DNA from 4 places in the Massilia sp. AB1 genome. Region 2 is predicted to be linked to each of the others. Evidence: predicted binding sites of a transcription regulator. Region 2 holds the regulator's gene; each other region holds the start of a gene.
The links. The regulator FNR, encoded in region 2, switches genes on or off when oxygen is low (the NO sensors DNR and NnrR bind a similar motif). The targets are predictions, from matches to a motif close to TTGATNNNNATCAA.
Positions count from the first base shown of each region.

Region 1: the regulator FNR is predicted to act here: its motif matches at 1,409-1,422, upstream of J8847_RS05970 (universal stress protein).
Region 3: the regulator FNR is predicted to act here: its motif matches at 1,209-1,222, upstream of J8847_RS17375 (universal stress protein).
Region 4: the regulator FNR is predicted to act here: its motif matches at 837-850, upstream of J8847_RS05960 (universal stress protein).

Region 1 is NZ_JAGKSG010000006.1:164,446-166,644, reverse strand. It holds gene J8847_RS05975 (universal stress protein) at 13-849, shown strand; gene J8847_RS05970 (universal stress protein) at 865-1,356, opposite strand; gene J8847_RS05965 (hypothetical protein) at 1,572-2,132, opposite strand; gene J8847_RS05960 (universal stress protein) at 2,176-2,199, opposite strand, start outside.
Region 2 is NZ_JAGKSG010000006.1:8,894-11,092, reverse strand. It holds gene J8847_RS05270 (helix-turn-helix domain-containing protein) at 56-835, opposite strand; gene fnr (fumarate/nitrate reduction transcriptional regulator Fnr) at 817-1,581, opposite strand; gene J8847_RS05260 (cytochrome ubiquinol oxidase subunit I) at 1,887-2,199, shown strand, end outside.
Region 3 is NZ_JAGKSG010000032.1:18,723-20,921, reverse strand. It holds gene J8847_RS17385 (PEP-CTERM sorting domain-containing protein) at 1-449, shown strand, start outside; tRNA gene J8847_RS17380 (tRNA-Leu) at 563-649, opposite strand; gene J8847_RS17375 (universal stress protein) at 1,380-2,199, shown strand, end outside.
Region 4 is NZ_JAGKSG010000006.1:162,208-164,406, reverse strand. It holds gene J8847_RS05960 (universal stress protein) at 1-774, opposite strand, end outside; gene J8847_RS05955 (murein L,D-transpeptidase) at 896-2,199, opposite strand, start outside.

The sequences.
Region 1 (2,199 bases), 160 kb from region 2:
GGAGCAGGAACGATGAGCTACAAGACCATATTGGTGCATGCCGACTTGTCACGCCATGCGCCCGCACGCATACGGATCGCTGCGCAGCTGGCCAAGGCGCATGGCGCGCACCTGATCGGCCTTGCCGCCACCGGCGTGTCGCGCGACGTATTCCCGCACGGGTATCATGCTGCTCCCGACAGCCTCGAGGCGAGCTATTTCCAGCCCCTGCACGACACGGCGTCCCGCGCGCTCGAGCAGTTCACGACGATTGCCGCCGAGGCCGGGGTGTCGTCGGAAAGCCGCCTGGTGTGCGACCTGGCCAGCGATGCGCTGGCCCACGTGGGTCGCTTCAGCGACCTCGTGGTCGTCAACCAGGACGACCTGGCCGAAGCGCTGACCGATACGATCGGCCGCATCCCCGAATACGTGCTGTTCACCAGCGCGCGCCCGGTGCTGGTCGTGCCCTGCGCACCCGTGGCGCGCCAGCCTGGCGACCATGTCCTGGTCGCCTGGAATGGCAGCAAGGAAGCCTCCGCCGCGCTGCGCGCCGCACTGCCGGTGCTGCAGCGCGCCGTCCGCGTCACCGTCGTGTCCTTCCGCCTTCCTGACGAGAGCAGCCTGGTCGAGGACGACGACGACGCCGGCATCACCGCCTTCCTCGGCCGCCACGGCGTCCAGGCGCAGATGCTGACGATCGGACGCAACATCGATTGCGGGCACAATCTGCTCACGCTGGCGACCCAGGACGGCTACGACCTGGTGGTCATGGGGTGCTACGGCCACACCCAGTTCCGCGAACTCTTCCTGGGAGGAGTGAGCAGGACCTTGCTTCAGAACAGCACAGTGCCGCTGCTCATGGCGCGCTAGGGCGGGCGTCCCAGCCTAGCTGGCCGGCCGGTCGCCGAACTCGGGCTGCGAGGCCTCGCGCGGCACGCGCAGCAGCATCACCGGAACCGTCGAGTTCGCGAGCACGTACTGGGCGACGCTGCCGGCAAACAGCCGGTTCGCGTCGTTGGGCCCATGGGTACCCATCACGATCAGGTCGCAGCCCTGTTCTTCCGCGATCCGGACAATCTCCGGACCCGGCGTCGACGAGAGCGGCGCCGCCGTCTCGCAGCTGACCCCGGCGGCTTGCGCGATGCGCAACACCGTGTCGAGGTGGGACTGGGCGGCCTCGTGCGCGCGCAGAAACTCCGCCTGCGCGTCGGGCATGGCAGCGGACCGCTCCGGCATGGAGAAATGCGGCTGCGCAACCGACACGGCGAACATCCGTCCCGCGCCCGAGCGGGCGAGCAGGGCGGCCATCTGGGCGGCCTGTACCGCGAGGTCGGAGCCGTCTGTTGCCACGCAAACTCGCTCTAGGAACATGATCATCGGCCCTGGAAGAGATGAGTCGTCAGGATTACCAGTCTTGATCTTGTTGTGTTTGACTAGCGTCAAAGAACTGCTAAGTCAGCCCCGCAAAACGGTGTATCGACCGGTCATGACCCATCATCGCCAGCTTCGGCCTGCCGGGATGTTCGGGGCGATCCCCTGTCCGGGGCGACAGAAGGTCCACAAGCACAGCTCCTGTGCAAATGCCGGTATGTTCAGCCGGCGCTCTGCGCCTTGCCCGCGACGACACTCACCTGCGCGAAGCGCAGGTTTTCATAGGTCCTGATGCGCCGCTTCAGCGGCCACCAGTCGTAGAGGAAGATCTGCACCGGGCGCCACATCGCCACCCAGCCGATGATGGTGAGGCTTTCGCGCGCGATCTTCCCGCCATGGCCGGGAGCCAGGCCGGTAATCAGCTCGGCCAGCACCAGGCAGGACGCGACGAAGCCCAGGCCGATCGCGAGGCTGGTCCGCCCCTGGCGCAGCAGTTGCCCGAGCTCGCCGCGCACCAGGCCGATCTTGTAGGTGTAATAGTTATGCACCGCATCCGCGACCATCTCCCCCGCATCCCGGGGCAGTTCCGGATTCTCGACGCGGATCGCCAGCCGCAGGTGGCTGTCGAGCGGCAGCGGCAGCGCCCAGCTCTCGATGAAGGCTTCGCACAGATGATCGAGGTCGCGGTTCAGGAAGGGGGCGGGATCGAGCGAATTGAACAGCTGCGCGAGCTCGCGCACGCGCAGGTCGAGCGTATGGGTAGGGTGCTGGGTGATGTGCATCGCTCAGGTCCGGCCACGCGCCATGCCCGGTGATCCATCCGTCCTAATGCGCCATCCAGAGCGGAAT
Region 2 (2,199 bases):
AACCTCCTGAGAGCGGAGATTCTCGCCCACCGGGGCGGACGGGTCTTGGCGCCAGCTACTGCGTTTTGTGCTTATCCTCGCGCGCCGCCTTCCGGTAAGCGGCAGGCGTGGTGTCCATCGCAGTGCGCATGGCGCGCGTGAGCACGCTCTGGTCGGAAAATCCGGTCTCGAGGGCGATGTCGGCGATGGATCGGCGCGTCGCCACCAGCAGCGTACAGGCCCGCTCGAGGCGCCGCTGCAACAGCCAGTCGTGGGGACTCATGCCGGTCTCCTGGCGGAACAGGGCGTGGACGCGGCTCGCGCTCAGGGAGCAGGCGCGCGCCATGGCGTCCAGGGTCCAGGGCTGGCCGGGCGCGGCCTCGATGCGCGCCATCAGCGCCGCCAGCCGCGACCTGGGCTGGGGTGTTTCCTGGGACAGGGTGTCGAGCAGCAGCGGCGTCCAGCCTTGCAGCAGCTGCGCCGGGGCGGCGGCGTCGCTCCGGGCCAGGCTCATGAATTCGACCAGCTTGCGGGCGGCGGCGCCGATCGGGGTGAAGGGGCGTTCGAGCAGGCGCTGCCAAGGACCCCGGTGCAGCAGCTCGGGGCCGAGGTCGAGGATGAAGGACTGGTTGCCGGCTTCGCCCCATTGCGTATGCCAGGCGCCGGGCGCGACCACGGCGGCGTGCAGCAGGTCGAGTGTGCGTCCGCGGCCTTCGATTTCCAGGTCGACTTCGCCGGCGACCGGCAGGACGATCTGGGCGAAGCTGTGACGGTCTCCCAGGGGCTGCGGACCGTAGCTGCGCAGGTGCAGGTCGACTGGGAGCTTGCCGTCCACGTTCAGGCCATCGGGCTGCACACGTCGGTGCCGGCTGCGAGCGCCTTCAGCTTGGCGGGATCGAGCAGGGTGACTTCGCGCTTGTCGACCTGCAGCCAGCCCTGCTTTTTGAAACGCGACAACAGGCGGCTGACGCTCTCGATGGTCAGGCCCAGGTAGTTGCCGATGTCTTCGCGCGACATGCGCAGCTGGAAGCTGTTGGGCGAATAGCCGCGCGCCGCGTAGCGGGCCGACAGGTTGACCAGGAAGACCGCGAAGCGCTGCTCGGCGCGCATATTGCCGAGCAGTAGCATGACGTTCTGCTCGCGGGTGATTTCCTGGCTCATGATGCGGTGGAAGTGGCGCAGCAGGGCGGGGACTTCGCCGAACAGCCCTTCCAGGCACGAGAAGGGGATTTCGCAGACCTCGCTGTCTTCCAGCGCCACGGCGTCGCAGTGGTGTGTGCCGCTGATGGCGTCCATGCCGAGCAGCTCGCCGGCCATCTGGAAGCCGGTGATCTGGGCTTCGCCGGCGGCGTTGACCTGGTAGGTCTTGAAGTGGCCGAAGCGCACCGCGTACAGGTTGCGGAAGGGCTCCCCCATCTGATAGAGGCGCTCGTCCTTTTCCAGGCGCCGGCGGCGGCCGATGATCTGGTCGAGGCGGTTGATGTCGGCATCTTCCAGGCCCATCGGCAGGCACAGCTGGTGCATGCTGCAGGCGGAGCAGCTGGCTTTCAGGGCCTGGATGTTCACTGGCTGGTCGGTCTTGAAGGAGACGATCTGGGTCATGGGAAGTCCGGTAGTACGCGTATGGGGAGATTATAGACGGGGCTGTCGCTTGGGCGGCGCGACAAATCGTCCTATGTTGAACTTCAACGTCAACTTGGGTCCCGGCCTTCGCCGGGACGACGGTCTTTAGGCTGCGTGTCGAAATGGTTTCCGCAGTCCGCTCCCCCAGCACGTCGTCCCGGCGAAGGCCGGGACCCAAGTTTGCTCGCACACCACGAATGCATACAAAAATGACATCGCCAACCGTGCGCACCCAATGAGCATGCTAGATTCTCAACACTCAGACACAGCGCGAAGGAACACCCATGTTCGGTCTGTCCGCCCTGGATCTCGCCCGCATCCAGTTCGCCTTCACGATGTCTTTCCACATTCTGTTTCCGGCCATTACCATCGGCATGGCCAGCTACCTGGCCGTGCTCGAACTGTGCTGGCTGCGCACCAAGCGCCAGGTCTACGTCGACCTCTATCACTTCTGGCTGAAGATCTTCGCCGTCACCTTCGGCATGGGCGTGGTCTCCGGCATCGTGATGGCCTACCAGATCGGCACCAACTGGAGCTACCTGTCCGAATTCGCCGGCAGCGTCATGGGCCCGATCCTGTCCTATGAAGTCCTGACCG
Region 3 (2,199 bases), on a different contig from region 2:
TTTCACCTCGTCCCCGAGCAGCCGCCCATGCCTCGTCCGGGTTCCGGCCTGCTGTCCATGCACGCCGCCTTTCCCGGCGTGTACACGCCGATGACCTATTTCCCGAGAACCGAGGGCTTCGCGCACGGCTTGGGCGACCTCGGCATGGAACTGAGCTTCCATCGGGGCGGCTACCTGAGCGGCTATATCTACGCGAACAACAGCGAGCACCCTATCAGGTTGGAGTCGAACAGCATCGTCTTCACCGTGCAGGACGCGAACAGCGACCAGGGCATGCCCCAGGCGGGTCCGGCTGGACCACGGAGATTCCCCGCACCGGGGCGACCGGCCACATCCGGCAGGTACCGGAGCCGGCCTCCCTGGCGCTGCTTGGGCTTGGATTGTTGGCGACGGCTGGAATCCGGCGCGGCGGAAAATATCGCCCTGTGCATGCGAAGCGCGGAGACTGACTCGCTGGATGCCTGGCGCGATCCGCACCGGTCGCGCGGCGCGCCCGCAGGCAAGGTCCCGCGAACGCGGCCGTGAAGGGCGGCAGTTCGCTGTGAACAGAAGAGAAAATTCGTGGTGCCCGGAGCCGGAATCGAACCGGCACGCCATTCCTGGCGGGGGATTTTAAGTCCCCAGTGTCTACCAGTTTCACCATCCGGGCAGCGCGCGGCATTCTAGCACATGCATGCCCTGCCAGGATCATCCTGGCAATTTTGCCCATGCGGCAAGAGAGCCGCCCGCTGCTGCTGCCTGTTCGCCCCCGGCCGCGTTCAGTGGCCTAGGCCCGCGATTGACGAAACAGCTCAGCCACTCCGGGGCCATCGTTCCTGTCGGAATAACTTACATGCCATTGCTACGGTGTCCAAGCATCCAGGCGGATCGCGGTAGGAGGCCCGATTCGCCCGGCTGCAGCCCGCCGCGGCGTGCAACTGGGGGAAAGCGCTTCCTCTGACTGGCATAGACCACTGGGACGAAAAAAAAGAGCCGCTGCCCGTACTGCCGGCAGCGGCCGAATCCTCAGCCATGCTGAGATGGAGACACAAAGAGAACCGACCACTCGCGCCGGTACGCAACCAGAGATTGGGATACAAATCCTCCGTACAAGCCCGTTTTTCGGTAATCCATGCCGCGTCCTTGCGTAAGCCTAGTCGCACACCACGCGGGAAATACATCTTCAGCGCGCTGCCAAGCCAACTCGGCCACGCTTTTTTACAAGTTCTTTGATCCATCTCAATCGCATTACTGACACAGATCAGGCAAAGGAATACATTGGCAACAGGGTGATCCAATCAAGCATCGGTCGCCCGGCCAGATTCCCTTGCTGACCCGGCTCGCCGGTCGTATGGAAAGCAGGCCGCACGGGTCCGCCAACCCGTTTGAAAGGAACGAGCATGTACAAGACCATCGTGGTGCATGTCGACGGCAGCCCGGAGCAGGAGACCCGGCTGCGCGCCGCCGCCCGGCTCGCCAATGAACAGGAGGCCCATCTCGTGGGCAGCGCCGCGACCGGGATATCCTGGCTCGACTACGCCCTGCTGACCGGCTCCATGGGCGCGCCGATGATGCCGGAGTCCGATTTCAACGGCGTGCGCGAGGCGGTCCAGCTGCGCCTGCGGCAATTCGAAACCGCCATCCAGCGCCTGGGCGTCGCGTCCTTCGAGAGCCGCATGATCGAGGACGACGCCCGCTACGCGCTGCTGCTCGAGTCGCGCTATGCCGACCTGGTCGTGGTCAGCCGCGAAGCCGAGGCTCCGCCCATTCCCGGGCTGGCGACCCAGGTGCGCGGCTTGCCCGAGTACGTCGCCCTGCACGGCGCCCGGCCCGTGCTGGTGGTGCCGGCCGGCTGGCCCGACCTGCCGCTGAACGGCCACGCCGTGGTCGGCTGGGACGGCAGCGTGCAGGCGATCCGCGCCATCGCCGCCGCCATGCCGCTGCTGCGGCAGGCCGAGTCGGTCAAGCTCACCCTCGTCAATCCCGACACCATGGGCGACCTGCATGGCGAGGAACCGGGGGCCGACATGGCCCTGCACCTGGCCCGCCACGGCGCCAGGGTCGAGGTGGTGCTGGAGCACACACGCGACAGCGCCGGCGAGGCCCTGATGGCGGTGGCGCGCCGCGCCGGCGCCAGCCTGCTGGTCACCGGCGCCTTCGGCCACAGCCGCTACCGCGAATTCGTGCTCGGCGGCGTCACGCGCGCCCTGCTGGCGCGCA
Region 4 (2,199 bases), 150 kb from region 2:
CATGATCTCGCTGAAGCGCGAGCGTCCGTACGCGCCCATGACGATCAGGTCCGCCTCCTTGGCGGCTGCGAACGCGAGCAGCGCGCGGTCCTCGTCGCGCCCGGCCCCGGTGACTGTGACTTCGACCTGCACGCCATGCTGGGCCAGGTAGGTGGCCATATCCGCGCCCGGTTCCTGCCCGTGCGCCCCGCGCGTGCTGCCGGGATCGAACACGACCAGGTCAACCTGGCGCGCCTGCCGCAGGAGGGGAAGGGCGCTTGCGATCGCCCTCGCCGCTTCCTTGCTGCCGTTCCACGCCACCACCACCCGCGTGCCGGGCACGGCGCCGCTCCAGGCGCTAGGGAGGACCAGCACCGGCCCGACCGCGTTCAGCACCACGTAGTCGGGAAAGTCGCTGCGCTGGCGCGGCAGGAACTCATCCAGGGAGGCCTGGCTGATGACGACCAGGTCGCTGTAGCGCGACTGCAGGCTGATGGCGATGCCCGCGTCCTCGTCCACGCAGCGCCGTTCGACCGAGGCCACGCCGGCGCGCCGCGCCGCGGCCTCGAACAGCTCGAGCGAGCGCTCGGCCTGGCCGCGCGCCTCTTCGAGCGGCGCGATGTCGACGGGCCCCGCGGCCACCATGCCGTCGGTGGGAAACAGGTAGGCGGGAACCCCGGTCGTGGCGACGCCGATCAGGCGGGCATCGCTGGCCAGCGCCATGGCCGCCGCCACCTCGGTGCGTTGCGCCGAGCGGGCGGTTTCGTCGACGTGAACCAAAATTGTCTTGTACATGGACTTCCTTTCTGTCGTGAAAGTGATGTCTGGACTGTACTTTGCGCGCCGCCGCGCTGTAATTGATGTGGATCAAATTTAGGATCGCATCGCTTGCCGTGCGGGTCAAGCCGTGCGGTCTTCAATCGGCGCGCAGGGCCCGGATCAGCGGCTGGTCCAGTCCATAGATGTCGTCGGCGAACAAGGCGCGCCCGTCGCGGTCTGCAAGCGCGGTCGCGTAGAACAGGACCACCGGCACCGGCGCGCGCAGCCTGACCGTGCGGCTCGGTCCCGGGCGCATCGCGTCGGCGACGCGCTCCGCGCTCCACTGTTCCGGGTCGGCGAGCACGAATTGCGCCAGTTCCGCCGGACGCTCCACGCGGATGCAGCCGTGGCTCAGGTCGCGGCGCGTGCGGGCGAACAGCTCCTTCGAGGAGGTCGAATGCAGATAGATGTTCATCGGGTTGGGCATGGCGAACTTGACTTCCCCGAGCACGTTCGACGGCCCCGGGCGCTGCCGGGTCCGGGCCGTGCCGGCGCGCAGGCGCGCGAGCGCTTCGCCGCCCGTGGACGGCAGTACCTGGCCGCCGGCTCCCACCAGCTCCATGTCGTGCTGTTCGAGATAGGCCGGATTGCGCGCCAGCTTGGGGATGATTTCGCCGAGCTCTATGCTGCGCGGCACATTCCAGTAAGGGTTGAACTCGAGATAGCGCATCTGACCGATGAACAGCGGGGTCGGCGTCCTGGCCGCCTTGCCGACGATGACCCGCATTTCGAGCGGGGCCGTCCAGGAACGGCTGCCGAGGTCGAAGGCCCACAGGCGATAGGCCGGCAGGTTGACCGCCACCAGCCTGCCGTCCGGCGGCGGCGGCATCCAGCGCAGGCGCTCCAGGGTCAGCGCGAGCTGGGCGACGCGGTGGGTGAGCGGCACCGACAGGGCGGCAAGGGTGCCCGGGCCCAGCACGCCGTCCTCGACGAGTCCGTGGCGCGACTGGAAACGCCGGACCGCGGCCGCCAGCTCGGCCGTGTAGATCTGCTCGCCGGCGGGAGCGTCGTCCTCGCCGAGGTCTCCCAGCAGCTGCAGGCGTTCGCGCAGCAGCGCACTGCCGGGGTAGGCGCTTCCGGCCGCGACCCCCGCCTGGCCGGCGGGCGGCAGCGATGGCCATTCCGGATACAGCCGCGCCAGTTCCCGGTACTGCGCCAGCGCCGTCCTGACCCTGGCGTACAAGGGGATCGCCGGTGCGGCCTGGTCGACCGCCTGCGCCAGGCGTTTGGCGTCCAGCGCCAGGCGCAGCTGCAAGGCGGGGTCGAAACCGGCCGCGGCGCCCGGCGCGGGACGATAAGGCGAGGCGGTGCGGCCGGCATGCAGGTCCGCCAGGTAGCGGCCCATTGCGGCGCCAAGGTCGCGCTCGAACGCCGTCGCGCCGGCGGAGTCCTCGCGCATTT